3 regions of the Paenibacillus sp. Z6-24 genome follow, and region 1 is predicted to be linked to each of the others. Evidence: riboswitches for the same ligand, from Rfam matches in the RefSeq annotation. Region 1 holds a riboswitch; each other region holds the start of a gene.
The links. Region 1 has a riboswitch for thiamine pyrophosphate ahead of thiM (hydroxyethylthiazole kinase). Riboswitches for the same ligand answer to the same signal wherever they lie in the genome.
Positions count from the first base shown of each region.

Region 2: linked by a shared signal. The riboswitch ahead of M1D61_RS09910 (thiamine phosphate synthase) and the one ahead of thiM (hydroxyethylthiazole kinase) in region 1 are both predicted to bind thiamine pyrophosphate.
Region 3: linked by a shared signal. The riboswitch ahead of M1D61_RS20220 (ABC transporter substrate-binding protein) and the one ahead of thiM (hydroxyethylthiazole kinase) in region 1 are both predicted to bind thiamine pyrophosphate.

Region 1 covers NZ_CP096398.1:4,305,399-4,315,471, reverse strand. The annotation lists gene M1D61_RS18715 (nuclear transport factor 2 family protein) at 1-99, opposite strand, end outside; gene M1D61_RS18710 (DUF1129 family protein) at 421-1,089, opposite strand; gene M1D61_RS18705 (alpha/beta hydrolase) at 1,347-2,183, shown strand; TPP riboswitch at 2,371-2,470, shown strand; gene thiM (hydroxyethylthiazole kinase) at 2,584-3,381, shown strand; gene thiD (bifunctional hydroxymethylpyrimidine kinase/phosphomethylpyrimidine kinase) at 3,461-4,279, shown strand; gene thiE (thiamine phosphate synthase) at 4,266-4,922, shown strand; gene M1D61_RS18685 (DoxX family protein) at 5,091-5,618, opposite strand; gene M1D61_RS18680 (DUF3048 domain-containing protein) at 6,197-7,462, shown strand; gene M1D61_RS18675 (DUF47 domain-containing protein) at 7,658-8,272, shown strand; gene M1D61_RS18670 (anion permease) at 8,487-9,488, shown strand; gene corA (magnesium/cobalt transporter CorA) at 9,593-10,073, shown strand, end outside.
Region 2 covers NZ_CP096398.1:2,239,303-2,249,375, forward strand. The annotation lists gene M1D61_RS09890 (SAM-dependent methyltransferase) at 1-394, shown strand, start outside; gene M1D61_RS09895 (DinB family protein) at 439-909, shown strand; gene M1D61_RS09900 (protein kinase domain-containing protein) at 1,100-2,596, shown strand; gene M1D61_RS09905 (hypothetical protein) at 2,619-3,455, shown strand; TPP riboswitch at 3,511-3,617, shown strand; gene M1D61_RS09910 (thiamine phosphate synthase) at 4,012-4,743, shown strand; gene thiO (glycine oxidase ThiO) at 4,766-5,992, shown strand; gene thiS (sulfur carrier protein ThiS) at 5,983-6,186, shown strand; gene M1D61_RS09925 (HisA/HisF-related TIM barrel protein) at 6,188-6,955, shown strand; gene M1D61_RS09930 (MoeB/ThiF family adenylyltransferase) at 7,027-8,091, shown strand; gene M1D61_RS09935 (thiamine diphosphokinase) at 8,300-8,947, opposite strand; gene M1D61_RS09940 (alpha/beta hydrolase) at 9,217-9,945, opposite strand.
Region 3 covers NZ_CP096398.1:4,662,535-4,672,607, reverse strand. The annotation lists gene M1D61_RS20245 (response regulator) at 1-1,260, shown strand, start outside; gene M1D61_RS20240 (TatD family hydrolase) at 1,402-2,268, opposite strand; gene M1D61_RS20235 (ABC transporter ATP-binding protein) at 2,265-3,083, opposite strand; gene M1D61_RS20230 (ABC transporter permease) at 3,115-3,909, opposite strand; gene M1D61_RS20225 (thiamine-binding protein) at 3,909-4,199, opposite strand; gene M1D61_RS20220 (ABC transporter substrate-binding protein) at 4,326-5,375, opposite strand; TPP riboswitch at 5,463-5,571, opposite strand; gene M1D61_RS20215 (pyridoxamine 5'-phosphate oxidase family protein) at 5,787-6,203, shown strand; gene M1D61_RS20210 (aspartyl-phosphate phosphatase Spo0E family protein) at 6,489-6,677, shown strand; gene M1D61_RS20205 (bifunctional 2',3'-cyclic-nucleotide 2'-phosphodiesterase/3'-nucleotidase) at 7,071-9,371, shown strand; gene M1D61_RS20200 (hypothetical protein) at 9,618-9,890, shown strand.

The DNA of each region.
Region 1 (10,073 bases):
GGTGCTCGGTGCCGGTGCACTGGAATTATTGTTGCCCGAGCATGCGGATAATACCGTGATCAGCATCAGACTTGCAAGCAATAGACTGGTTTTTTTCATAAATAAAACTCCTTTGATTGTTCGTTGTGTACACCATGATTCATGATGTCAGGCTGCTCTCGTTATATTAACCATTTGCTTAGCCGGCGAATGCATGTCTGCCTCTATTATAAAAGACGGGCACAGCAATTGCGAAGTTGCGGTACAGCGGCTAGTATTCCGCTGTTACTCAGCTTTATGGTTATGCTGCGCAAGACATTTCTGATCACAAAAAAAGCCTCCGCTGCGCAATTGACCGGAGGCTTCTTTCTATATTAAATGCAGAATGCCGTAGTTGCTGGATAATTCGAACAACAAACAAAGCGCAGCGGAGCCAACCACTCAGCGGCGCATAAAGATAAGCTTCTGGCCGAGAATCCCGATAATGCACAGAATCAGACTCACCCACGGCGAGATGACCAGCACCGGCATCACATTGCGCAGATAGGTTCCGACGACAATGATCGCAATCATGACGATCAGATAGGACATGACCGAGCGGGCATTGATCTGCATTCGCGGACGGTCCAGATCGCTCTTCTCTACAGGTTGATCGGCGACGCGGCGAACGAGTTCGACCAGTACAATCGCACCGGCAGCGACCAGGATCAGGGTGGAGAGGCTGATTTCACCGACAACGCCCGAGCCGCTGATATTGATTTTGAAAAAGCCCATCAGTGCCTGCAGCAGGAACACCCATGTAAGCGCGACCCAGACAATCATCAGATAATACATCGGTTTGCTCAGCTGCCGGGCCTCCGGCAGATTCTCGATGAGCTGATTGGCATAACTGTCCGATTCCTTGCCAAACAGCTGGCGGGCACTTTTGCCTTTTTGCTGGGCGTCCAGCAGGTGCCGTCCCATCTCCAGCAGCAGTTCCTCACCCGATTCGCGGCGGATACGAGCGTCCCGTACATGCACGATGACATCGTCATAATAGCTCAGATTATCCTGTTTGAGCTGATCGCGAATTGAATTAATATCCTTTACCAAATGACGCACAGTACTCATAATCGTTCCTCCAATCGTAATCAATTGTACCTGAATATATCCCTATTTATACCGGCTGCCTATAGTGCCGGAGATCGGTCTGGAAGCTATTATTCTGCCACACTTTTGCTCCATTGACAATTGAATTCCCGGGATGCTACTATAATGTTACTTTAAATCATATTAAACTCATCGGAATTATTTAAATTAAATATTTCACCTTTAAAAAAATAGGAGTTTTCTGATTATATACACAGCTATTGCGGGGAGGAATCATTATGGAGAGGAATATCGTTATTCGCCATCAGGAAGTGGATTTAACAGCCAGTATTCACTATCCGACGCATGACCGTCAGACCGATACACAGGGCAAAGGCAAGGACCGTACACCGCTGATTATTATCTGTCACGGTTTTGTCGGCAGCCGGATCGGTGTGGACCGCTTGTTCGTCAACAGCGCCCGTGAACTGGCTGCTGATGGATACATGGTCGTTCGCTTTGATTACGCGGGCTGTGGGGAAAGCAGTGGACTATATGGTCAGCAGGGACTGGACTCCATGGTCGCGCAGACCCGCACTGTGCTCGATTATGTCATGAACTGCAGCGATATTGATCCGACCCGGGTCACGCTGATCGGTCACAGCCTTGGCGGAGCGGTAGCAATACTGACTGCTGTCCGCGATCACCGGATCAAGCATCTGGTACTGTGGTCGGCGGTGGGTCATCCTTTTAATGATATTGTGAAAATTGTCGGTCGCGAGACGTATGATCAGGCGGTAATCGAAGGGGAAGCGGATTATCTGGGCTACTGCTTCAAGCCGGTTTACTTTGAGTCGCTGGGCAATTACCAGCCGTTCATCGAAGCGCGCCAGTTCAGCGGCGATGTATTGGTCGTGCATGGTACCGGGGATGATGTGATTCCGGTGGATTATGCCTTTTTGTACCAGCAGGAGTTCTGGACCCGGCAGGAAGGGCGCTGTGACAAGCAGATTATTTTCCAGGCGGATCATACGTATTCTTCCGGTCCGCATCGCCGCGAACTGCTTCGTTATACACGCGAATGGCTCGCCGGACGTGAAGCGGCACAGACGCAGTGGCAGCACTGGATGATCTGACCGTTTGGCATATGTACATCTTATAAGGCTGTGTATGGATATTAAAGCTCTGTAATGGAGCATGAACCGGCACGGCTGTGGATTTGACAGTCGGCGGATATCCTTATAAGATCGTAACTATAAAGAGACCAGAGGACACCGGCAGCGCAAGACGTTCGGTGTGCAATCCTTACTCATCATATTGCTTTGAATTCACTAGGGGAGCCGCGAGGCTGAGACGGATTATGTCCGGACCCTTGGAACCTGATCTGGGTTATACCAGCGGAGGGAAGTGGACGCGGATTTCACTCATGCCTATACGGCACGATATACCTGAATGAATGATACGACCCATTGATCTCCTGCTGGAGGTGAATGGGTCTTTTTTGTATACAGTTTGTACAGTCGAGGAGGAGAAGGGATGTCTTATTTGCAAAAGGTGCGTGAGCAGAATCCGCTCATTCACAATATTACCAATGTGGTGGTGACCAACTTTACAGCCAATGGGCTGCTGGCTCTGGGAGCTTCGCCCTTTATGGCGTATGCGCATGAAGAAGTGGCGGATGTCGCCGCGATGTCTGGAGCGGTCATGCTGAATATGGGCACGCTCGATGAATATACGGTGCAGTCCATTCTACTGGCAGGACAGTCTGCCAATCGGGCGGGAGTGCCGGTTGTGTTCGATCCGGTTGGAGCGGGAGCAACCGCTTATCGCACAGATTCGGCCCGCCGGATTAGCGAGCAGGTCAAGATCGATTTTCTGCGCGGCAATGTGGCAGAGATTGCGAATGTAGCCGGAGCCGAATGGAATATCCGCGGCGTCGATGCCGGGGCAGGAGAGGGAGATCGTACTCAGTTGGCCCGCCAGGCAGCCGAGCAGCTGGGCTCCATCGTGATTGTGACGGGGGAGGAGGATATTATCACTGACGGTCAGGCGACCCTGACGGTGGCGAACGGACATCCGCTGCTGACCAAGGTGACCGGTGCAGGGTGTCTGCTCAGCTCGGTGGTGGCCGCTTTTGCAGCGGCTGCCGGAGGCCGGGAGCACTGGCTGCAGGCAGCAGCGGAAGCGCTGGCTTTCTACGGCATAGCGGCAGAGATGGCAGCAGAGCGTACAGAAGGGCAGGGAACCGGCAGTTTTCAAGTGGAGTTCATCAATCAGCTGTCCCTGCTGACTCCTGAACAAGTGCAGCAGCGGGCACGGATCGAGACCCTGTAGATGTGGCCAGGCTTGGCAGGATAGTCAGGCAGTACATTTTATATCCCTATATCCCTAATTCAAAGGAGTGCAAACAAACATGAGCATCCATCAGGCATTAACGATCGCCGGCTCGGACAGCGGCGGCGGAGCAGGCATACAGGCCGATCTGAAAACTTTTCAGGAACTCGGCGTCTACGGCATGTCGGTCATTACGGCAGTGACCGCCCAGAACACGGCAGGTGTACAGGGCGTCTATCCGGTCGATCCGGAAGGCGTAATCCGCCAGCTGGATTCGATCGGGGAAGATCTGGCACCCGAAGCAGTCAAGACAGGGATGCTGTTCAGCGCAGACATTATTCATGAAGTGGCACAGGCGGTGCAGCGATATGGCTGGCGCAATCTTGTGATCGATCCGGTCATGGTCGCCAAAGGAGGCTCCGTACTGCTCCAGCAGGAGGCGGTTCAGGCATTGACCAGGCATCTGCTGCCGCTCGCCGAGATCGTCACACCGAATGTGCCGGAAGCGGAACTGCTGACCGGCATGAGCATCCGGCAGCTGCAGGACCGGGAAGAAGCGGCCCGCCGACTGACCGATATGGGCGCACGCTATGCGATTGTCAAAGGCGGTCATGATCTGTCGACAGCAGGTGCCGTCGATGTGCTCTACGACGGGCAGAACTATCATTATCTGGAGACACCGCGCATCGATACGCCGCATACCCATGGAACAGGATGTACGTATTCCGCTGCAGTTACCGCAGAGCTCGCCCGGGGCCGCTCTGTGCTTGAAGCGGTGCATACCGCCAAGCAGTTTATCCAGGCAGCGATAGAGGATGGGCTGGGGATCGGTTCAGTACACGGTCCGACCAACCATTTTGCCTATCGGCAGAGGGGGTATACTCATGAGCCGTCCTGATACCGACATCATGCGCCGCTGGTTGAAGCTCTATCTGGTCATGGGCAGTGTAAACTGTACAGAGACGCCGGAGCAGGTGCTGCGCCAGGCGATTGCCGGGGGGATCACCATGTTTCAATTCCGGGAAAAGGGAGTGGGCGCACTGACCGGTACAGCCTGTGTTCAATTGGCCCGACGTCTGCAGGAGATCTGCGCGGAGCACGGGATTCCCTTTATCGTAAATGATGATCTGGAACTGGCACTCGAACTGAATGCGGACGGCGTACATGTCGGTCAGGACGACGAAGCCGCTTCGGTCATTCGCCGCCGTCTCGGTCCGGACAAGATCGTTGGCGTCTCGGCCCATTCGCTCGAAGAGGCGCAGCAAGCGATCGCAGATGGAGCGGACTATCTCGGAGTCGGCCCTGTCTATCCGACCATTTCCAAGCCGGATGCGGAGGCGGTGCGGGGCACGACGGTCATCGAGCAGCTGCGCACTGCCGGACTGGATATTCCGGTAGTCGGCATCGGAGGCATCCATGCATCCAACGCCGCTCCGGTGATCGCTGCGGGAGCGGATGGCGTCGCAGTGATCTCTGCCATTGCCGGGGCGCCGGACAGCCGTGCAGCCGCCGCCGAGCTGGCCGGGATGGTGACCCGGTAAACACCGTACCGGATGCTTGAGATCCGGCTGATGATATAAAGAAAGAGCAATCCACACAAAAAGTCACTCTACCGGTATACGGAGACTTCCCGTATTTGGCAGAGTGACTTTTTATAATGTGGGCGGCAGAGAAGACTGCCGAGCGGGTATAAATGATTACGCTTCAGGTCAGGCCGCTCGATGCGTAGGTGCATGAGGGCTGCTGCCGCGGCGGTTATTCTTTTTGAAAAAGGTCGCTTTCAGATAAGGCAGTATCCAAAGATCGAGGCCGATCTTACCGGCATTGGCGCCAGCAACGACGATGAAGATTTCGAGCAGCAGCAGGTATGGGTTGGTGCTGACGGTTCCCGAGAACAGGAAAGCAAAGTTCATGACCATACCCATCAACGCTGCGAGCGTTGTGAATGTGCCCAGAATCAGTCCCAGACCAACGAGGAATTCACCGATCGGTACGAGTACGTTAAACAGCCCTACATTCGGTAGTGCAAAGTGCTGCAGGAATGCGCCCCAGCCTGCCTGTACGCTTGGGTGTTCGCCGCCGGTGCTTGCGATTGCACCAGTGAGGAACCCGGTAGCGTCGAATCCACCGGTGAGCTTGCCCCAGCCGCCTTCGATCCACTGGAATCCGACATACACACGGACGATAGTCAATAACCACATTGCTACTGCATTTTCTCTAAGCCATCTGTTCATAATGGATACACCCCTTAAGTATAATGACAAGCAGTTATGCTGAATCTGTGATGATTATCTCTTTCATGGCTTTATCTTAAAACATTCCTAAATTTTAATATGTAATAAAAATCACAATCTAGCTTACTTTTTAATGTTTTATAATTGAACAGCTTGAACTGAAGGATTTGTTTGAATTAACATATAATTTTTACCGAATTTTTCATGTGTTTTTATGTACCACAGTTCTTTCTTATAGTTCGATGTTTGCCAGAATCATTCATATACTTACAAAATATGAGCTTTGCAGTTCTCCAGCCGCAGCAGCTATGTATATAATGGATGTATTGTCTGCAGCAGCCTCTGGCTATGCAGCAGTGTCACCGATCACCCGCGTCACGCATACATAATGAACAGAAACATCTATTACAGGACACAGCCAGGCCGCAGATTCACCTGTGTGGCAGCATACGTTATAGACCCGCCAGTCCGGATGCCAGCAAGCGTTCATACGGAATTCATGCCGGCAGTCTATTCTTGACGAAGCAGCTGTCCGGCGTAATCGCTGCTCTGCTGATGTCCTTTATTCTGAGGAGGATGTTATGAAAATTTCTTGGTCACCCTTATTACGTGGAATGATGCCTGTACTGCTCGGAATTAGCCTCACCGCCTGTCAGTCTGACGAAGCCGCCGTGCCGCCGCCGTCAGCAATACCTGCCCCGGAAAAGGCAGAGCCTGCGCCGGAAGCGACTGTGCAGGCGCCTGCTTATACCACTCCGCTGACCGGGCTTCCCGTCAAACAGCCTGATCTCGCGCGACCGGTCGCCGTGATGATTAACAACGCACCGGCGGCACGTCCGCAGTCCGGTCTGGCCGAAGCGGATATGGTGTATGAAGTGCTCGCCGAGGGCGGTATTACCCGTCTGGTCGCTGTCTATCAGAGTTATCACGGAGACGCTGCCATCGGTCCGGTACGCAGCATACGCCCTTATCTGATCACACTCGGGGAGACGGTAAACGGACTGCTCGTCCACGCCGGAGGCAGTAATGATGCCTATGCCATCCTGCAAAACGGCGGCAAGGAGCATCTCGACGAGATTACCAACGCCAGCGCTCCGTTCTGGCGCGATTCCAGCCGCAAGGCGCCGCATAATCTGTATACCAATGAGCAAAAGCTTCGCAAAGCCGCAGCGGACAAAGGATATACCGAGCAGCTCACTTTGCCGGTGTACCCATTTCTGCCGCCAGCGGATCAGACGAACTCTGCCGACAATGAACCAGCAGAATCGTTATCCGCCAGCACCGATACGGATGCCGGTCTTACTACAGAACGTGCATCATCCCCTATGCAGACCAAATCGGATTCTGCCAGTAATATGGAAACGCCTGCCGGTATGAGCGAAAGCCCGGCCGTCAATAGCGCATCATCTGCCACAACCAGCTCGGAGCAGGTAAATTCCCTGCAGCTCAAATACCTGCTGGACAGCTATACCGTCGGTTATGCGTACGATTCGGCCAGCGGCGAGTATACGCGCAGCATGAACGGCAAGCCGCATATCGATCTCAATACCCGTGAGCCGCTTACCGCCGCCAATGTTATTGTACTCGGCGCCGATTACAAAGTGCTGGATGATGTCGGCCGTCTCAGCCTCGATCTGGAGTCTGGCGGCGAAGCGCTCATGTTCCAGCAAGGCCGCATGATCCGCGGTGAATGGAGCCGCAGTGACGGAGATGTGATCCGTTTTCGCAGCGGCGGGCAGGAGACACCGCTCGTTCCCGGCGTGACCTACTACAATATTGTGCCGAACAGTCCGACATTTTACAGTCACTTAACAATTGATGATAAAAAAATGGACAATAATGGATAAAATGAAGACTTTCAGTGTAATGATATAAAGAAGTGCTGAACTTTGTATGAGATTTGTATATTATTTGTTAAGCTATTCTTTACAAAACCGCACACGGATTGATAAGATAACAAAGGTTGTTATCAAAGCCAGAATTGTGCTTAAAATGCGATTTTACGACATTTTTCGGCAAAATTTCGAAAAGGGGTTATAGGAATGCGTATTAAAAAGAAGGATATCTTTTTTGAGACGCTGGAGAATATGGCGGATAGCCTGGTACAGGCTGCGGATTACTTCGCAGAACAGGTCGCAAGCCTTAAAGACATTCCACAGTTCACCAAAACGATGAAGGATTATGAGAACCAGTGCGATACGTATACCCATACGATCATCACCGAGTTGAATAAAACATTCATCACGCCGCTGGAGCGCGACGATATCATGGAACTCACGACCAAAATGGATGATGTAATGGACGGCCTGGAAGCCTGTGCTTCCCGCTTCGAGATGTATCATCTGAACGAGCCGGACCAGTATATCAATGCCTTTGCAGAGATTCTGCGCGAGTGTGCCTATGAGATTCAAAAAGCGATTCAACTGCTTTCCCAGAAAAAACTGCTGCCGATCCGCGAGCACTCGATCCGCCTGAATGATCTGGAGAACCAGGGCGATGATATCATGCGCAAATGCATCACGGAACTGTTTGCTACCGTTACGGACCCTATCGAATTAATCAAACGCAAAGAAATCTATGAACGTTTGGAGAATACAACGGATTCTTGTGAAGATGTAGCCAATACGCTGGAATCGATTATTATGAGCAATTCCTGATCCGGAAAGAAGCCGAACCGACGTAAGTGTGAGCTGGTTCGTTTTTCTTTTGCCACCTGGCAGAAACTGAGCTGCTTTTAGGAACAGATTCATTGATGCTAACAGAAGATTCGGATTTTGCCGCGACTGCAAAATCTTAAGATAATTAAGGAGGTAGTATCATACAGCTTCTCTGCAAATAGGAGTGGGGAGAAACTCTGTATGATGAATAAATATGGTAGAAACCTCATTATTCGTGCTATGTATTGTCGTATTCCTGGCGCTGGCGTTTGACTTTATCAACGGCTTCCACGATACGGCAAATGCGATTGCCACATCGGTGTCCACCCGGGCACTGCCACCGCGTACAGCTATTTTGATGGCTGCGATCATGAACTTCCTCGGTGCGATTACATTTACCGGTGTTGCCAAGACGATTGGCGGCAGCGTCGCCGATCCCGCCACACTGGAGAACGGTATACCGATCGTTATTGCGACACTGATCGCAGCGATTATCTGGAACCTTGCGACCTGGTGGTTCGGGATTCCATCCTCATCCTCCCATGCACTGATCGGTGCACTGGCGGGTGCTGTATTTGTCGGAGCAGGTTCAAGTTCGGTCAACTGGAGCGGTTTTATCAAAATCGTCGAAGGTTTGCTGCTGTCCCCGCTGATCGCCTTTGTTATGGGTTTTATCGTCATGTATATTCTGAAATGGATCTTCGCCAAGCGCAGCCCGCACTCGGTGAACAAAGGCTTCCGGACGATGCAGATTCTGACGGCTGCCCTGCAATCCTTTTCCCATGGTACGAATGATGCGCAAAAAGCGATGGGGATTATCACGTTTGCCCTCGTAGCGGCCAATGTCCAGGACAATCTGGAAGTACCGCTGTGGGTTAAAATTTCTGCCGCAACGGCGATGGCGCTGGGTACCTCGGTCGGTGGCTGGAAAATCATCAAGACGATGGGCACCAAGATTTTCAAGATCGAGCCAATTAACGGATTCGCCGCTGATGCAACGTCCGCAACCGTTATTTTCACAGCCACACTGACTCACCTGCCGGTAAGTACGACACATGCTGTTACCTCCGCGATTCTGGGTGTTGGCGCAGCCAAGCGTTTCCGTGAAGTGAAATGGGGACTCGCCGGCCGGATCGTGATTGCCTGGATCGTGACCATTCCGATCGCGGCGACGCTGGCCGGCATCATTTACAAAGTAATGTTTGATCTGTTCTAATTCTTATATAAGCACAACCGTATGAACGATTCCGCCGTTTCTTGCGAACGGCGGTTTTTTATGCGATTCTAGCCTTATCCGATCCCGAGAAAAGAGGTTGAAGCGTGATACGTATAATGGGCTTTACACATGAACATATGATTGTGGAAGATGTACCGCTGGAGAAAGTGAAGTCCGGCGATTATATATGGTGCTGGGTCGATTTTGACCGTCCGACCGAAAAGGAATCCGAGCTGCTCAGTACCTTTTTCGAATTCCACCCACTGGCGGTGGAGGACTGCATGCATCTGCTGCAGCGTCCCAAAATGGACTATTATACCGATGTGGAATTTTTGGTACTGCATGCCGTGAAGCGCGATACGCTGAATGTGGAAGAGGTCGATCTGTTCATCAGCGAGAATCTGCTGGTGTCTTTCCATCATCAGAAACAGCCGGAAGTCGACTCTGCCTGGGAGAGAGTGCTGAGTTACCGTACCGGCAAGCGGCCCAAATGGATGCGCGGCCCGATAGCAGCGGCCTATATCATTATCGATAAAATCGTCGATGAGTACTTCCCGTGTGTATTCGATATCGAGGATGAGCTGA
Region 2 (10,073 bases), 2.1 Mb from region 1:
ACCTGGAGGCTGGACGTCGTTTCTGCTTGAGCGAGGCATGAAGGTAACAGCTGTCGATCCTGCCAAAATGCATCCTTCCCTGCAAAACCATCCGAATCTCAAAGTGATCCGGCGCAATGCATCCGAGGTGAAGCTCAGTGCAGGAGAATTTGATCTGCTCGTCTGTGATATGAGCTGGAGCCCCAAACTGACCGCACGGCTCGTTATTGATCTGCTGGATGCAGTCGTGCCCGGTGGTACGGTCATCGTTACCGTTAAACTGATGCATAAAAAACCGCTTGCGCTGATCAAAGAGGTTATCCATATGTTCGAGGAATCCAGACTTCAGATACAGCGAGCCAAGCAGCTTTTCCACAATCGCGACGAGATTACGCTGTATATGGTGAAATACTAATCTGTAACGGTTTATATATCTTTGAGAGGGATGTGCTGTGCGTTATGCAAAATGCAATCTATCGTTATTTACCGGATATGGAACGCTTTATCGAACAGGTACGCTGTATTCCCGAAGCGGAGCTGCAATTCAAGCCTGACCCGGCAGCATGGAGTATTCACGAGATTGTTGTTCATCTGTATGATGTAGAGATTGTACTGCAGCATCGGCTGAAGGCCATACTGGCGGATGACAATCCGGTAATCATCGCTTTTGATCAGGATCGCTGGGCACAGCGGCTTGGATATGCTTCACTCGATCTGGAGCATCATTTGCAGGCGCTGCTGGCTATGCGCAAAGCATTTGCGCCTGTACTGGAGACGATTACTGAAGAGGACCAGAAGCGTACAGGTCAGCATAATATAGACGGCGAGATTACGGCTCGTGATCTGGTAGAAAAGCTCTGCGTTACTCATTTGGAAGGCCATGTGAATCAGGTTCAGCGCAATCGCGAAGCATTTGCAGTACAAAAATGATTCCGTGTAATAGTATGAGTCTTTAGGCTCATATACCCCTTTACAAACTTAGAGAAATTCATTATAATGTAGGTATATGGATACACAATGGATAGGGAAAGCATCCCGTCTTCTGAACAGACAGTTCATGTCTGCTTGGTAAGACGGAGGCTTTCCCTTTTTTGTTGTATCAATGAAGGGAGAGATACATATGATTCATTCAACCCGGCTGTATGAGGGAATGGTGCTTGCAGAGCGCTATCGTATTGACGAGAAACTGGGCAGCGGGGGGATGAGCCACGTCTATCTGGCTCATGATCTGAGATTGCCCGGCAAGAAATGGGCTGTAAAAGAAAGTATCTCTCCGCCATCTCAGTACAGGCAGGTAGCGGCAGAAGCGAAAATGCTAACAACGCTCAGTCATCCGTTTTTACCACGGATTGTCGACTTTATTGCTGATGATCCGGATGGATATACGTATATGGTTATGGATTATATCGAAGGAGAGACCCTGGAGCAAAAGTTTAAAAGTCAACCTGCCGAAGTGGATGCAGCGTTTATTATACGCTGCGCCGATCAGCTCTGTAGTGTCCTGGAATATTTGCATCAGCATGAGCCTCCGATTGTATTTCGCGATATGAAACCATCCAATGTAATGATCACTTTGGGAATGGATATTCGGCTGATTGATTTTGGCATAGCCCGTACCTTTAAACCAGAGGAAAGCCAGGATACCGTGAAACTGGGCACCATCGGTTTTGCTGCGCCGGAGCAGTACGGAAGTGGACAGACCGATCACCGTTCGGATCTGTACGGACTGGGAGCGCTCCTTCTGTATTTGGCAACCGGAGGGCATTACAGTGAGTGGATGCCTGGCATGGAGAAATTTATAAGGAATGACATACCCAAAGCCATAATTCCGGTCATGTGCAAGCTGCTTCATCATCAGCCATCCGAGCGCTTCCAGTCTGCAGCTGATACGAGGCAGGCACTTGGTCAGGCTGTGAATGAGCACTATAGCCGCGTGCATGGAGAGTCCGGCATATCCGCCAGCAGATGGAACAAGATGACACAGGTCATTGCGGTTATGGGAGCAACATCAGGTACAGGAACTACACATACGGCTGTGTCCATTGCCCATCATCTGGCGAGAAGTCAGCAAAAGGTCGCGCTGGTGGAAATGAACCATATTCCTGGAGCATTTGCCCGTATACAGCAGGTAGCGGTGAACGGAATGGCAGAGCGACATATGCTGCTGGAAGAACGCAAGTTTACACTGGAAGGTGTCGATTACTGGCGTGAATCAGCCAGAGCGGAAGTGGTAGGATTGCTCGGTGGCAGCTACCGGTTTATCATTCTGGATCTGGGGCGTTACCAGCAAAATGACCGGCTGGAAGAATTTCTACGGGCGGATATTCCTATCATTGTTGGATCAGGGGCGGAATGGCGTTACCAGGATGTACTGAAGATGGCTGCCGATCTGCAGCGGTATCCCCAGGATAAATGGCAGTATTGTCTGCCGCTGGCTCCGGAAGATGCGGTACAGCGTCTGCAGCGGGAGCTTCATACGGAGCAGGTACATAGTATTCCCTGGAATCCCGATCCATTTGACCATCAGCCGGCAGCAGCATCGGTGCTGAGAGAATTGCTAAGCGATTATCTGCCTTCCCCGGTGAAAAAGCGCAAACTATGGTTCAATCTACGCTAATCCAGCGAAAAGGAGGAAATCAATGACTACCGTAATGTTCTGGAGTCCGGATGGGGGCCACGGAAGAACTTCATCCCATACAGCCATTGCCGCTGTTACCGCCTCGCTGCAGTATCGGCTGAGATTGCTGCTGTGTCATAACCAGTGTCGTAACCAAAGTGTCGAAGCGGGCTTATTGTCTGCAGATGTACTTATGAATCATACTCATCCGCCTAAAAGGCCGGGAGTAGACCGGATTCGTTATTTGTATGAATCAGGTATTCTGACTCGTAATAATGTATCGGATTATATGATTCCTCTCCTCAAAGATCGACTTGATCTGTTGATCGGCACAGATGAGCGGGAAGAGAAGATGCCGGATCATCTTTTCTGGAAATACCTGCTCACCATAGCCGGGGAATATTACGATCTAATCCTGATGGACGCTGGTTCTGGAACAGAGCAGATGCCGATGCTCGGAGAAGCTGATCTTATCGTTGTCAATCTGAGTCAGAATACAGCACAGTTGAAAACATTTTTCCATGAATATGCCCATGATGAAGTGCTTCGTTCCATACCCTGGATTCCGGTGCTTGGTGCATATCAGCCAGAGTCTCTGCTGACTGCTGCCAGTATTGTTCGCAGATTCGGTGTACATCAGCCTATGTACATGCTGAATTACTACCAGGCTTTTCAAGATGCATGGAACGCGCAGGACCTGCTTTCCTTTATGCGTTACCATTTGATTCTCGACCGGACTCATACGGAATCTGCTGATTTTCTGCGACAGTCTTTTTTTCTGACAGCGGCGGTTATGGAGCAGCTGGGTGGTGTGCCTGTGCTATCAGGCTCTGTTGTCAGGTTTCCTATTTCTACATAATATTTGCTTTATAAGAGCAGTTTTGCTAAGATAAATATGCTTAAATTGAATAGCTACAATGCACTGGGGGAGCCTGTAACGGCTGAGATGGCAGAACTGATTGCCGAACCCTTTGTACCTGATCTGGATTATACCAGCGTAGGGAAGTGGTAGAAGAATAACCTTGGACGAACGAGTATATCAACTGAATCCGATGCAGACTGGATTTAAATTATCATTATGCAGCCGGCGGCAGATACATGAATGAACAGGCAATCCTGTTTCTCATTCATTATTCAGCGCTGAACGGATTAACGGCATCTATCAGGCAATAATACATAAGGATGCACACAATGATATCATCAATGTTTTGACAAGATTATACTTCGGCAGGCTGCTTGTAAAATAGTCCTGTTATTGTTTGAATCAGACAACCACTTTCCTGCGGGAAGGTGGTTTTTTTGCGTTATCGGGTTCTGTCTGATTAGCCTTTAAAGGCACGGTCGGTTCGTTGCTCATTATTCAATTGTACAGATTAGAGATACAGATTAGTCGGTGAGTAGAAAGCAGGAGGTGCATGATGGAGCTGCACATTGTGAGTACAGGCAGTCAGCCGGCAGAGAAGATACTTGCAGTCGGTACACAGGTGCATCACCAGGTAACAGCGATTCACATTCGGGAGAAGCAGTGGTCAGACGATCAGGTGAAAGAATTGATACAAGTCATGCTGCAGGAAGGAATCCCTGCTGCCAAGATTCGCCTCAATAGCAGAGTTCAGCTTGCTGCGGAGCTGGGAATCGGGGGCATCCATTTGCCTGAACAGCACAGTTTCAACAGAGCAGAAGCGGATCGATGGAGGCCAAGTATATCTCTTTCAGACAATAATCTGTCCCGGCATGACATGAAGAGTCTACTGCAAACGGCGTCCGCTTTATACGAACCGGAACAGGGCATTCAGCATCCATGGAAATATATAGCCGGGCGATCCGTACACACTACCGCGCATGCGATACAGGCAGAGCAGGAAGGCATGGATTATCTTTTTTACGGGCATATTTATAAGACACCATCCAAACGGGGAGTTCCGGCCCGCGGAATTCATCAGCTGTATCAGCTATGTGGTGCTGTGCATATTCCTGTTATTGCCATCGGAGGCATTCAGCCGCAGCATGCTGAGGAGTTGGCTCATGCCGGAGCAGCCGGTATAGCTGTCATGTCCGGCATATTCGCAGCCGATGATCCGGCTGAACAGGCTGCTGCCTACAGAGCAGCCTTATCCGCTGCATCAGCTGTGATAGAGAGAACATAGACTGAGGAAGGTGATATGAGCAATGAGAAGCAACGGATATTATGATGCGATTGTAGTCGGAGCTGGTGTAATTGGAGCCTCTATCGCTTATGAATTATCGGTGAAAGGCATGAAAGTAGCCATCATTGAGAAAAATCAGCCTGCATCGGGGGCATCGGGTGCTGCCGGAGGAATGCTGGCAGCGGAGTCGGAACATTTCCAGCATGCGGATCTTCGTCAGTTGGCTCTGTACAGCCGCTCTCTGTACACCGGGCTGACCGAACAGCTATATGAGCTGACAGGTATACATTGTGGATTGCGCAGTGAAGGATTCCTGCTGCCTGTGCAACCACATGATCTGGAACATCATTCTCGTCAGCTTGCTTCTGCAGATCCGGGTTCCGTTGGAGAGCGACTTTATAATAACAAGCAGGATAGCGTACAGGCTGGCAACTCTCATCTGGAATGGTGGGATAATCAGCGTCTGGCAAGGGAAGAGCCATATATCCGCTCAGAGCATGGGATGCTCTACAACCGATCCGAACAGCAGCTTATTCCTTCCCTGCTGAATGAAGCATTGGTGCTGGCGGCAGTATGTCTGGGAGCAGTGTTATATCGGCAGACGGAAGTAAGACGATTGCTGCGTGAACACGGGGAGTATGGAAGGGCTACCGGTGTGGTGACAGAGCAGGGAGTGATGTATGGGGAGCAGATTATTTTGGCTTCCGGACTTGGTAGTGCCAGATTGATCGAGGCTGAAGGATACCGGCTGCCCTTTTTACCGGTCAAAGGAGAACTGCTGGAAATACGCACACCGACAAGCTGGCTGAATCATACGATTTATGGTCATCAAATCTATATTATTCCCAAACAGGGCAATCGCATCTGGATCGGGGCGACAAGTAAGCCCGGCCGAATAGATACGCTGGTAGAAGCCGGGTCAGTCACCGAGCTGTTGTTCAAAGCGCAGCAGTATATTCCGTCCATCACCAACGGGGAACTGGTACGCTGCTGGGCCGGTATACGGCCGGGTACGGCGGACGAGCTGCCTTATATGGGAATGTTGACACCGCTGCCGGGTGTATGGATGGCCTGCGGGCATTATCGTAATGGCATCCTGCTGGCAGCCGGAACCGGACGGATTATGGCGGAAGCCATAGCATCCGGTCAGAGTTCTTCCATCCCGGCAAGTTTTGCTCCGGGCCGTGCACTGCAACACCTTTTGAGACTGCAACCGGAGACGGAAGGGGGGACACCAGTATGGAATTGATGATCAATGGAAAGAGCCGCTCGGTATCGCCGGACGTTCGCACAATCGAGCAGCTGCTTCAATCCCTGCAACTGGGAGAGAAACGCGTTATCGTCGAGTGGAATCAACAAATTTTACAGAAGGAAGAGCATGGTACAACGATGATTGGCAGTGGAGACACACTGGAGATTGTACATTTTGTAGGAGGTGGATGACTTGTTAACGATAGGACAACATACATTTACATCCCGGCTGCTGCTGGGAACCGGGAAATTCAGTGATTTGGATGTGCAGGCTCAAGCAGTGGAAGCATCCGAAACGGAAGTGCTGACATTCGCAGTACGGAGGCTAAACCTGGATCAGCCGGATGAACCGAACTTTTTGGAACGTCTGGACCTGAGCAAATACAAACTGCTGCCCAATACGGCAGGTGCTCGCACGGCAGATGAGGCGGTACGTATCGCCAGACTGGCCAGAGCATCCGGATTATGTGATATGATAAAGGTCGAAGTGATCGGGGATGACCAGCTGATCCTGCCGGACCCGCTGGAAACGGTCAAAGCCTGTGAGATTCTGCTTGCGGAAGGCTTTACGGTGCTGCCGTACATTTCCGACGATTATATGCTGGCCAAGCGGTTGCAGCAAATAGGCGTACATGCCGTAATGCCGGGAGCTTCCCCGATTGGGTCCGGTCGCGGTATTCTCAACCCTTCCATGCTGGAATGGATCATCGCAGATGCCAGGGTACCTGTTATTGTGGATGCCGGAATCCGCTCACCCAAAGATGCAGCCTATGCCATGGAGCTGGGAGCAGATGCAGTGCTGCTTAATACCGCTGTATCCGGAGCGAGTGATCCTGTTCGAATGGCACTGGCGATGAAGCTGGCTGTACAAGCCGGACGACTCGGAAAGGAAGCCGGCATGATCCCTGTACGTAATTATGCTGTAGCAAGCAGCCCGGTAGAAGGGATGATTACGACTTGAATCTTGAACATACAGAAGAGGAGTTTGATCTTATCAGCAGCTTCAGCGCAGCCGAGAATCAGGAGGAAGCAATGATACCGCAGCCAGATGCATCTACGCAGCTGGCTGATCCGCATCATCGTTATTCCAGACAGGAGCTGTTCGCTCCGCTTGGCAAAACAGGTCAGAATGAGCTGTCCCGTGCTTCGGTACTGATTGTAGGGGCAGGAGCACTCGGTTCCAGTTCAGCGGAGACGCTGGTACGAGCCGGTGTAGGAAAAGTAATTATTGCAGATCGGGATTATGTGGAATGGAGCAATCTGCAGCGACAGCAGCTGTTTACCGAAGAGGACGCGGCCAATCGTACACCCAAAGCAATCGCTGCCCGTGATCGGTTGACAAAGATTAATTCCTCTGTCAAGATCGAAGCGCATATCGCGGATGTGACAGCGGATGAGCTGGCTGAGCTTGCCTTGGGTGTGGATCTGATCATGGATGCTACCGATAATTTTGAGACGCGGCTCACGATTAATGACATTTCCCAAAAGTATAATATTCCATGGATTTATGGCGGGTGTGTAGGGAGTTACGGAATCACCTTTACAATCGTACCGGGTGTTACCCCATGTCTGCAGTGTTTGATGGAATCGGCGCCGCTCGGTGGAGATACCTGTGATACATCCGGTATTATTCCACCAGCTGTTCAAATGGTAGTCGCCCATCAGACGACCGAAGCGATCAAGCTGCTGAGCGGTAACCACGATCAGCTGCGAGGTACACTGCTTTCCTTTGATCTGTGGAAAAATGAGCAGGTCTCCATTAAAATGAATGCAGCCCGCAAACCGGACTGTCCATCCTGTGGAGTTCATCCGACCTACCCGCATCTGAGCCACGAAGGACAGAGCAAATCTGAAGTGCTGTGCGGACGGGATACGGTGCAGATTCGCCCGGCCCATCGCCAGACACTTGATCTGCAGCAAACGGCCCGCCGACTGCAAAAATTGGAACAGCACGAGATCAGTGTCAATCCGTTTCTGCTGTCCATGACGATCGATCAGGGGCGCCGGATAGTCGTATTCCAGGATGGTCGGGTTATGGTGCATGGTACCAAGGACATCGCAGAAGCCCGAAGTCTGTACCACCGCTATTTCGGATAATTGCATTTGCCCAACACAAAAAAGCAATACCCTTATTTCCAGTCTACTGGTAGGGTATTGCTTTTTTGTGTTACGGTACTGTTATTTTAGTAATAATCCCGAAGCGAACGGAATAGCATGGAGTCAGTAGCTGATATATCCACAAGGATACATCAGCTATCTAGAGTATACATAACAGATAGGCTGTGGCACATATGGACGACAATAGTTAGTCACGGCTCTGAATAATCAGCAGCAGACCGCCTTCAATACTGACCATACCCTGTTCGGCAGCCAGATGATTACTGATCCCGCGTGACTGCCCCATCCGCAGGGTGGCATTTTCCAGTGGATACTGGAATCCCTTCAGACGAATCCCGGTTACTTCGGAAGTCATCGGCAGCAGAGAGACATACGGATAGCCCATATTGGAAATGACAGAAGTGGTAGAGGTAAGCGATATGTAATTATTCATATCCTGAATTGCACAATGTACCTGGTGCTGCAGTGCCCGCACGAGCAGCTGCACATTGGCCAGCGTATGATCAAAACGTGTACCTACAGCGCCAAAAATCAGAATATCATCCATATGCCGCTCCATCGCCGCTTCAAAAGCCGCTTCGGTATCGGACAGATCCTTGTCTACCGGATCAAATACAACCAGTTCATCGGAATTGCTTTCAATCCGTTGCAGATCAGTCATATGATCGGTCAATGAATCAAAATCGCCAATTGCCAGATGAGGGCGGATACCATGCTCAATTAAAAATAATGCGCCACGATCGGCACCGATAATCAGATCGGTATCACGAATTTCGTTTAAAAAATCAGGATGTAACAGACCGCCTGAGAAGATAAGAGCGCGTTTTGCAGCCATGAAATCTCCCCCTTTCCCTAATAAATGAGTTGAATGCCTGTATAACCGTCTTATATCTGTTAAAAGGTGAAAATTTCAGTTGCGTAATTTTTACCTACACCGATACAATAGACGTTGGGAGTCCGAATTGCAGATCACTCCCTGAAAAGAAAAAGAGAAGCAGCAAATCTATTGGTTTGTAAGCGCAAACATCAGCTTTATCCGTTTGAAGCTTCTCTTTTTAATGTAATAAGTAATGACAGATCATACAGCCTGGTTACTAAAGCTGATTACTGAAGGAAGTATTTTAAGGCAGCAGGTAGTTCCTTTTGCCAGAATCCCCACAGATGTTTTCCGTCTTTCTCAGCATAACGGACGGTCGCGCCGCGTTCAAGCAGCAAATCACGGGTGGCGCGATTGAGCTCAACAAAGTCATAGACGCCGGTGTCGCTCCGGAAATCGGTTTCCTGCAGACCGACGATCATGAATACGTTAAGCGCTGACAAATCCTTTTCGGCAGCAATCAGAGCGCGGCTTTCTTTATAATAGGCCCCGGACAGGCTGATGATCTGGCTGAACAGCTCCGGATAGAGAAGGGCGATATGCATGGAGACACTGCCGCCAAGAGAGTCACCGGCAAGAATGCGCTGATCCGGTGTGCGGCGAACGGGATATTTTTGTTCCACATAAGGAATAATTTCTTCGGCAAAGCAGGCGGTATATGCTGCAAAGCGGCTGCCAAACGGAGCATATTCCTGCGTACGGATCTTGGTGTTCACTTCTACACCTACAATAATGAAAGGTTCGATATTGTCATCGAGTATAAGTTCATTCGCATAGGTGGCAATTCGACCAAAGTTGAAAAACTCTTCGCCATCCTGGCAATATACAACCGGATAGCTGAGAAGTTCATTATAACCGGGTGGAAGATAGATGCGCAGCGTGCGTGATTCGCCGAGATGGCGGCTCTCAATTTCTTCCTTTAATATCGTTCTTTTCAAGTAACGGGAATCTGTCATAGTGATCACCTTTTCGTTAAAATTTTTGCAAAGAAACCAACAATGGGTTAAGATTGAGTCGTGTGATTTTAAGACATTCTATTTTGAAATGGTTCAACTGTTATACAAAATTAAATAACCTGTTATAC
Region 3 (10,073 bases), 360 kb from region 1:
GAACTGGAAACGACCCGGCAGGAACTGGAATTGTATGCCGAACAGCTCAAGCTCAGTTCGAGCTACAAGACCGAATTTCTGGCCAATATGTCACATGAGCTGCGTACACCGATGAACAGCATTCTGATCCTATCCCAGCTGATTGCCGAGAGTCAGCCGAGGGATGACAAAGATGAGATGCCTGGGTATGGCCATATCATTAACCGCTCTGCCCAGGATCTGCTGGCACTGATTGACGATATTCTGGATCTGTCCAAAGTGGAAGCGGGCATGGTGGAAGTACAGCGTGAACTCATTTCCATCCATGATATTCCGGAAGTAATGGGTTATAACTTCAACAAACTGGCTGAACAGAAAAATCTAGAGTTCTACAATGAAGTCGATGATGATGCACCGCCCACTTTTTATACGGATGGCAAAAGACTGCAGCAAATCCTCAAAAATCTGCTCTCCAATGCATTCAAGTTCACGAGCGAGGGCACAGTACAACTGCGGATTGCTCCAGCAGACAAAGCCAAGCTGGCGGAGGGTTACAGCCTGCCGGAAGACGCGGAGAGCATGCTCGCCATCTCGGTAACCGATACCGGGATTGGCATCGCGGCGGACAAGCAGCAGGTTGTTTTTGAAGCATTCCGTCAGGCGGACGGTGCCCGTACGGATCGTGATTATGGCGGAACCGGATTAGGATTATCGATTTGCCGCGAGTTTTCGCAATTGCTGGGCGGCTTTATTACGGTGGAGAGTGAAGTGGGCCAGGGAAGTACATTTACACTGTATATTCCTTCGATGCCCGAAGACACTACACCGAACAGCCCGGAAACGGCATCTTCCGTGCCCGCCGGTCTGCCGGAGGAGCTGAAAGTACTGCAGGGCAAAAAAGTACTGGTAGTCGATGATGACTTCCGTAATATTTTCGCTCTGGAAGGTGCCCTCAAATCCAAAGGCGTGGAAGTCATGAGTGCCTACAACGGCAAGGAAGCACTGGAAATGATGGAGCAGGGCCAGCCGGATCTGGTTCTGATGGATATTATGATGCCGATCATGGACGGCTACAAGACGATGGAGAATATCCGCAGTCAGCCGCAATGGAAAGACCTGCCGATTATCGCCCTGACCGCCAAAGCGATGAAGGATGACCGTCAGCGCTGCCTGCAGGCAGGAGCCTCCGATTATCTCAGCAAGCCGCTGCAGATGGAGCAGCTGTTCTCGATGCTGCTCGTATGGCTGAGCCCGATACCTTCGATGAAGAGTGATGGTTAGGGCTTTTGAGAAGCCTCCGGATGTCAATATACAAATAAAAGCCTGATCTGCATGAAGGAATCCATCCTTCTATACGGATCAGGCTTTTTTTGCATGAACAGAAATCTCTCTGCATTTTGTACTGAGCGAATCATGGATACATCATTGATTGATCCGGTAAAAGGCACATGTATTAGTATACAGAATCTGCCGCGCTTCCCGTTCGCTCAATCCCTGGATCTCTGCCCATGTCCGGCATACGTCTGCAGTCATGCGCGGATGAGTAGACTGCCCGGCAAAAGGTTCTTCAAACGGCCAGGGGCCATCCGTCTCGGCCATCACCAGCTCACGCGGATAAAGTGCGGCCAGTCGGCGGATCTCCGGTTCATACACAATATCCGGTGTAAAGGAAATATGATATCCTCGCCGTACCATCTGCTTGATCGTGGCTTCGGAGCCCTTGAACCAGTGGAAATGCGCCCGCTGGATACGATACTGCTCCAGCAGCTGGCAGACCGTATCGGCGTCCTCATAGACGGCATGGAGTACCACCGGCTTGTCATGCCGGGCAGCCAGCTGCATATACTGTTCCAGCAGCCGGATATATCCATCTTCGTCCAGTGCTTGACCCTGCCCGGCCAGCTCTTGACGACGGTAATAGGGCAGCCCGATCTCGCCGACTGCCACAGCACTATCGATGCGGGATTCTATCCATTCCAGCAGCTCCAGTGTCTGCTGATCATCAGGAAGCGGCTGCTCGGGATGATATCCATACGCAGAATGCACGAAGCCCGGATAACGCCGGGCGAGCTGACGGGTCCGCTGACAGGAATCCATGTTCATCGAGACAGCAACGACCGACTCTACCTGATGCTCCGGCAGGCCCTGCATCATCTGCTGTATCTCGTCATCCCCATACTGGTCGAGATGAATATGACTATCGATCAACGGAGACAGTCGCTGCTGCGGAACCTGCTTTTCCGCCAGCCGATGAGCATGGAGAGGGGAAAGAAAAATAGAATCGCTCATCGCACATTCAACTCCGCTCGCAGCGCTTCGGTCAGCTGTCTGCGCAGCGTGATAAATTCCGGCGTATCCGTCAGTTCCTCACGCCGTGGTCTTGGAAAAGGCACGTTGACCTTCTGCATCACATGAGCCGGACGGCTGGACAGCACGTAGATCGTATCCGAGAGCAGCAGTGCCTCTTCGATATGATGCGTAATAAAGACGACCGACCGCCGGTTCTCCTCCCAGATCCGCAGCAGCCAGGACTGCATCTCGCTGCGGGTAAAAGCGTCCAGTGCGCTGAACGGCTCATCCAGACAGAGCAGTGACTGCGGTCCGAGCAGTGCCCGCAAAAAGGCAACCCGCTGCTGCATGCCGCCGGACAGGGTATGCGGATAGGCACGCGCGAATTCGCCCAGGCCCACTTTATCCAGCCATGTACGAGCCAGATTCAGTGATTCCTGACGCGGCAACCCGGCTGTCTCGCGAGCGAGGATCACATTCTTCTCGATCGTCCGCCAGGGCAGCAGGGCAGGCTGCTGCGGCATATAGCCGGCTTTGCCTTTGAGTCCGTTAATCCGCTGCCCCTGCAGCATAATATCGCCTTGATCCGGCAGCATGACGCCGCCGATCATCTGCAGCAGTGTGCTTTTGCCGGAACCGGAAGGTCCGATCACCGATACAAATTCACCTTCATGCACGGTCAGCGAGATATTTTCCATCACCTGCAGCTGCTGTTTTCCCTGGGCAAAGGACTTGCTGATTCCGCGCAGCTCCAGGAAGGGAGTGCGAATTGTCGGGGAGTCGGCAGCAGAGACATTTTTCTCCTGCTCCGCCATTTCTCCTGTTGTGATTGCTAGGCCGGGTTGTTCAGACACGATCGGTTCCTCCTTTACTAATGGCGCTACTGCCATTTTGCCAGCGTACACACCATTTCTCCAGCAGCACGATCAGCGAGAACATGATCAAGCTAAAGGCGATCACGATCATGATCGCAACAAACATGCGGTCGGTGCGGAAGGCAGACTGCTGCAGCAGCATATAATAGCCAAGACCTTCGCTGCTGCTGATCCATTCCGCGATAATCGCGCCCATGATGCTGTAGGTAGCGGCGATCTTGAGTCCGGAAAAGATCGACGGCAGACTGTAGGGCAGTTCCAGCTTCCAGAAAATCTGGCCCCGCGTCGCGCCGATCATCTGCATATAATTCATCATCGTACGGTCGGTCCCGGCGAGCCCGCCAAGTGCAGCCACCGTAATCGGGAAAAAGCAGACCAGCACAATCACGATCAGCTTGGACAATAGCCCGAATCCGAACCAGATAATGAGCAGCGGCCCGAGGGCGATCAGTGGAATATTCTGGCTCAGGATCAGCAGCGGATAGAGGGCCCGTCGCAGAAACGGAATATAGTGCAGCACACCGGCGACGATCAATCCGGTCGCTGCCCCGATGCCGAATCCGGCCAGTGTCAGCTTCAGCGTCGCCCATGTATGCCCGAGCAGACTGACGTAGCTTTTCTCCGCTTCCCGGGCGATCCGGGCGGGACTTGGCAGAATCCAGTCCTCAATCTGGAAAAGGGAGGTAGCCATCTGCCATAGCACCAGTAACAAAACGACCGCCCCAAAGGGCGGCCATATGCCTTTCCACCATGCTCTGATGGACATTAGCGGTATTTCTCCGTTAATCCGTCCATGCTGATGCCGGATGGATTATGTGCGATTTTGATCTGGGAAATGATACTCGGGCTGCCCTTTTCCACCAGCGCCTCATGCATCTTCTGTACAACCTCCAGCAGCTGCGGAAGTTCGCCTTCCAGCGTCGTCTCCAGCGGATGCACTTCATATTTCAGTCCGGAAGCCTGAATGACCGCAATCGCGGCATCGACGTAATCATAGGAATTTTCATTATTAACGGTCTTCGGAATGACCTGAATGCTCAGTAGTGTCGTAGCCATGATTTAATAACCTCCTGGTAGAATGACTGTAGTATTGAATTCGATCAGGCAAAATAAATTAATGATACCGGCAGCGATACGGCCGGCGATTCAGCGCCCGGGAGCCGTACTGCTTGATTTTGCTTCTTATTTACTACTGTCTGCTGCAGGCAGATAGTCGTTGGTAAATGCCTTGGAAGCATCCAGCTTGTCGTCGAGCAGACCCTGTTCATACATCCAGTCGGCATAACCGGACCAGATCTCAGGCTTCTGCATGCCCCACTGTTTGGCATCATCCTGATATTTGGGTGACAGCCACTTCTGGCTGGCTTGGACCAGTTCAGGGTCCAGATCCGGTACCGCCTGGATCAGAATATCTGCGGCTTTGTCCGGATTGGCGATTGTATATTCATAGCCCTTGGCGGTTGCTGCCATGAATGCCTTGACCAGATCGGGGTCCTGCTGAATCTGCTTCTCGTTGGTCACGATGACCGGTGTGTAATAGTCCAGATTCGGTGAATAATCCTTGACGTACATCATGTTGAGCGGCTCTCCGCGCAGTTCGGCCTCCACGCCGGTCCAGCCGTAGAAGATCCAGGCAAAGTCGATGCCTTTTTTAACCGCTGTGAAAAAGTCGGCGTCCCCGATATTGACGCTTTTCACCTTGGTTACATCCCCGCCGTCAGTCGTCATGATCGATTTCATAACCGCTTCCTCAACCGGTGAGCCCCATGCGCCATAAGATTTGCCTTCCATATCCTTGGGCGTCTTGATTCCGCGGTCGACCGGCGAAGCAAAACCGGAAGTGTTATGCTGAATCACGGCTGCAATGGAGACGAGCGGTACACCCTGCACACGGGCCTGGGTCACGCTCTCCTGATAGCTGATGCCAAATGGCACTTTGCCCGAGGCGACCATCGTATCTGCACCGCCCTGTCCCGGCGCAATAATCTCTACATTTAATCCGGCATCCTTGTAGTAACCCATCTGCTGGGCGACATAGAGACCGGTATGGTTCGTATTCGGTGTCCAGTCCAGCACGACCTGTACATCCTTAAGTGCGCTGCCGCTCGTGCCTGCGGTGTCCTGACCGCCGGCTGCCGGACTGCTGCTTCCGCTCTGACCTCCGCATCCTGCCGTGATAAGCAGCAGGCATACCGCCAATAGCGGCAGAAGCTTGTTCCAGTGTCTGTTCATTTCGTTACCCCTTCTTCCTTCTATATAAAAAGATATAAAAAAAGCGCCCCGGATCGGGACGTCATAGGTGCATATCGTATGAGACACATACAATGCTTGATTCGCTTCCTACGCTGGCATTATCCAGATCAGGTAAAGGGTCTGTATTGGTCGAATACACTCTCAGCCGGCTAGCCCAGCTCCCCCAGATCGTATGCGCTTTTTCTAGCTGTAATTATAGACGAGTGCCTGCCTGCTGTCCAGCAAGAGAGGCATCCGGGAAAGGTGGAACAGGCCGGGAAGGTTCAGCTTCTTGCTGACCGGGTAAGTATCCAGTATAGGCACTCAAAGTTAAGTACTATCTAAAATTCAGCGCCATGCAGTACAGGCGTGTTGAATTATCCAAGTCCATATCGCGGAAGGAGCTTGATCATGAGTCAAACACCAGTAGAACAATCTATCGTTAAAGCACTGGAAGAGAACCGTTTTTGTGCATTTGGCACAGTGGAGAACAATAAACCAAAGGTGCGCTATATGGCCGTATATAATGAAGGTCTGAACATTCATCTGGCAACAGACCGCAAAACACAAAAAGTGGATGAACTGGAACAGAACCCGAACTGCTATCTGCTGCTTGGTTATGAAAAAGGCGGCAATAACGAAGTGGTTGAGATCGAAGCGACCTGTGCCGTGTCCACGAATGACGAGCTGAAGCAGCGCGTCTGGAAAGACGAATTCAAAAACTGGTTCTCCGGACCGGATGATCCCGACTATGTGGTACTTGATATTACACCACAGACGATTGAGTATACCGACAAAGAAGGTCAGAAACAGACCTGGAACAGCTAAGTCGCCTTTCCGTCGAATACCTGACAGCATTCCTGTAACAAGTGATTCAGCATAAGATTGTATAATCCGGTGACGAATTTTGTAAAATGCGCAGGCATACTACAGAATCGGCACCGGATTTTTTGTCATTTTTTGCTTCCAATAAAAGGATAAAATAGGGACCCTAGAAACTTGATCAACAGCATGAATTTAGGGTATAAACAATGTATTACTACAAATTTTATCTATTTCAAATATAAGGTAATTGCAAGAAGTGAAAGGGGTAATCTACAGGAGGTGCTTTCCTTGGACCTAAAAAAGATCGAGCAGCAGATTGAACAGGAACGCCGCATATTGAACCAGATGGCCGAAGAGCACGGAATCCGCGATCACCGGGTGATCGACCAGTCCGAACAGCTGGATCGTATTCTGGACTCTTATTTACAGCATAAACACCGCAAAGGGAATCAACCTGCAACCGGTATGAGTCAATAAGGATATATATAAGCCGTCATACATCACAGAGAGCAGCATGTCCTTTGTTTTGGTTTGCTGGATTTGGATAAAAAAACGAATAATATCTGACGTATATATGTTATATATACGTCTTTTTTGTAACTAATTTAGTAAAAATCGTAAAAATGAATCAAATATCCCTTCAAATATATCAATTGATAGTATAAGATTCTATCATGTCACTATATGCTTTGCTCTTTTATGCGTCTACACTCTCATTTTATTTCAGCAATATGTAAATAGTAGTGTAAATCCGTAAATCAATTTCACACCCGCTTTACATATGCTTTATACATAGATGAGTGTAAGCGTTTATACTGAAAGAATCAGAGAACGTATATGTGCTGAATATATTCGGGAGGGGTTTTGATTTTGAATCTGGGGAAAAAGACACTCAAGAAAACAGTAGCGGCGATTGCAGCGCTGCACCTGTTTGGCATCACGGCTATGCCGGCATTTGCGGCGGATACAACTACTGCAGGTACAACGGTTAAGCTTCGTCTGATGGAGACAACTGACCTGCACACGAATATGGTGAACTATGATTACTATTCAGACAAACCTACGGATGAATACGGTTTCGCCAAGACGGCAACGCTGATTAAAGCGGCGCGCGCCGAAGCTGCGAACAGTGTATTGATCGATAATGGTGATCTGCTGCAAGGCACACCGCTGGGTGATTATGTAGCCAAAATCGAACCGCTCGCTCAAAATGCGACCCATCCGATTTATGAAGCCATGAATCCGCTCGGTTTTGATGCAGCAACCTATGGTAACCATGAGTTTAACTATGGACTCGATTTTCTGAATCAGGCTGTAAAAGGTGCCAAGTTCCCTTATGTGAACGCTAATATTTATAAAGACAACGGAAACGGTGAAGGTACCGAAAACTACTTTACACCGTACGTTATTCTGGATAAAGAAGTAACCGACGAAGCCGGAGCAAAACACACGCTCAAAGTAGGCGTACTCGGTCTGGTCACTCCGCAAATCATGCAGTGGGATGGCGGCCACCTGAACGGCAAGGTCATCACCAAGGATATTGTGGAGACTGCCAAAAAATTCGTGCCGGAAATGAAAGAAAAAGGTGCAGACATTATTATTGCAGCTGCCCATACCGGCTATGATGATGCTCCGCAAACCAATATGATGGAGAACGCGGTACTTTATCTCAGCCAGGTGCCGGATATTGATGCCATCATGTTCGGCCATGCACACAAAGTCTTCCCGGGTACTGACTTTACAGGCAAAACCGGTGTAGATCTGGAAAAAGGAACAATTAACGGTGTTCCGGCAGTAGAGCCTGGATTCTGGGGTGACCATCTCGGCGTCATCGATCTGGAACTGAAGCAGACAGGAGAGGATTGGGAAGTTACCGACTCTCAGGTAGCAGCTCGTCCTGTCTATGATAAAGCAGCCAAAAAAGTGCTGGCTGAAGTAGACCAATCTGTGGTAGATGCTGTCTACAAAGAGCATCAGGCTACCATCAATTATGTGCGCGGACCTGTAGGCGAGACCTCTTCCCGCATTACGAGCTATTTTGCACTGGTACAGGATGATCCTTCGATACAGATCGTAACCAATGCACAAAAATGGTATCTGGAGCAAAAGCTGAAAGGTACAGAAGTGGAAGATCTGCCTATTCTGTCTGCAGGTGCACCATTCAAGGCAGGCGGACGCTCTGGCCCGGCGTATTACACTGATATTGCTGCAGGAACGATTGCTATCAAAAACGTATCCGACCTGTATGTATATCCAAACACTGTCTATGCCGTAAAAGTAAATGGCGCAGAAGTGAAAAACTGGCTGGAATGGTCTGCAGGACAGTTCAACCAGATCGATCCATCCAAATCCGGCGAGCAGCCGCTGATCAACATGGATTTCCCGACGTATAACTTTGACGTTATTGATGGTGTAACCTATCAGATCGACGTGACCCAGCCGCAGAAATACGATGCCAAAGGCACACTCGTTAACGAGTCCGCCAACCGTATCGTCAACCTGCAGTACAATGGCAAGCCGATCGATCCCAAGCAGGAATTTATCGTAGCGACCAATAACTATCGTGCTTCTTCATCCAAGCTGGCGAACCCTGATGGCAAACGCATCGTACTGGCTGCTCCGGATGAGAACCGTCAGGTAATTATCGATTACATCCGTGAGAACGGTACAATCAACCCGACCGCGGACGGCAACTGGTCCCTGGCTCCGGTCAAAGGCAATGCCAAAGTAACATTCACCTCTTCACCAAAAGCACAGGATGCCCTGAAAGCAGCACCGTCTCTGACGGCAGGCGGCAGCAGTGAGCAGATTGCTTATGCAGGCGAAGGCACCGATGGATTCGCCAATTATACACTGGATCTGTCCAAAGCAGCATCCCCAGCAGCAGGCACCAAGCCAGCAGCTCCTGCCAAGGACAAACCGGCTAAACCGGCAGCTCCAGCAGCGACCAAACCTGCGAAGCCAGCGAAACCTGCTGTGCCAACCAAGCCGGCCAAGCCCGTTCCGGCAGCGACTGCAGAAGAAGGTACGTATACAATCCAAAAAGGCGACAACCTCTATCGCATCAGTCTTCAATACGGTGTGACTTGGCAGGAACTCGCCAAGTACAACAAAATCACCGACCCTACCGGTCTGCAGGTAGGCGACGTACTGGAGATTCCAGCGAGCTAATCGAACGCATCCAGTTATGCATTGTATGTACTACAGTAAAAGGCTGTCGGATCTTCCGGCAGCCTTTTATTTGCTGAATCTTCGGATGCTGCTACGCTCCAAATTGCTGTGTCGTATCGAAAATACTCTCGTTAGTTTGCTTTTTACAAGCTAATGTGATTGGATAAAATTATATAAATTACCCATATGTGTATTATAGATAGAGATATATTAACAGGGATAAAGAAACGAGGAAGGCGGAGTGTCATGAAACCAACAATTGGGATCAATTGGAAGCTGATTAATCTGTCTGCGTGGCTGGTCGTCATCTTGTCGTATGTGCTGCCTTTTGAGCCGGGTGATAACATAGGGATTCAGATAGGATTTCCGCTCTCTTTTATGACTATTTATGAGATAGAGGGGCAGCGTAATCTGCTTTCTGCCTATCGTATGGATCTGCTAGCATTTCTGTTGGATGCTGCGCTCCTATATGGTGTGTCTCTGGTCTGCTTGAGACTGTACAAGCATTTTAGAAGGTAGAGAAAGAAGAGGCTTTGGTAATTATGGAGAGCGTAGACGTTTAACTGCGGTCTTTTTGTTATTTCCGCAATCTTTTACATTAAGAGCAAAGAATAGTATTACGATGAGGATTGTACCGGTCGATATATATAGGGATCTAAAACGTAAACATAATGATATTGTATTTTAGTAACAGGGAGGACC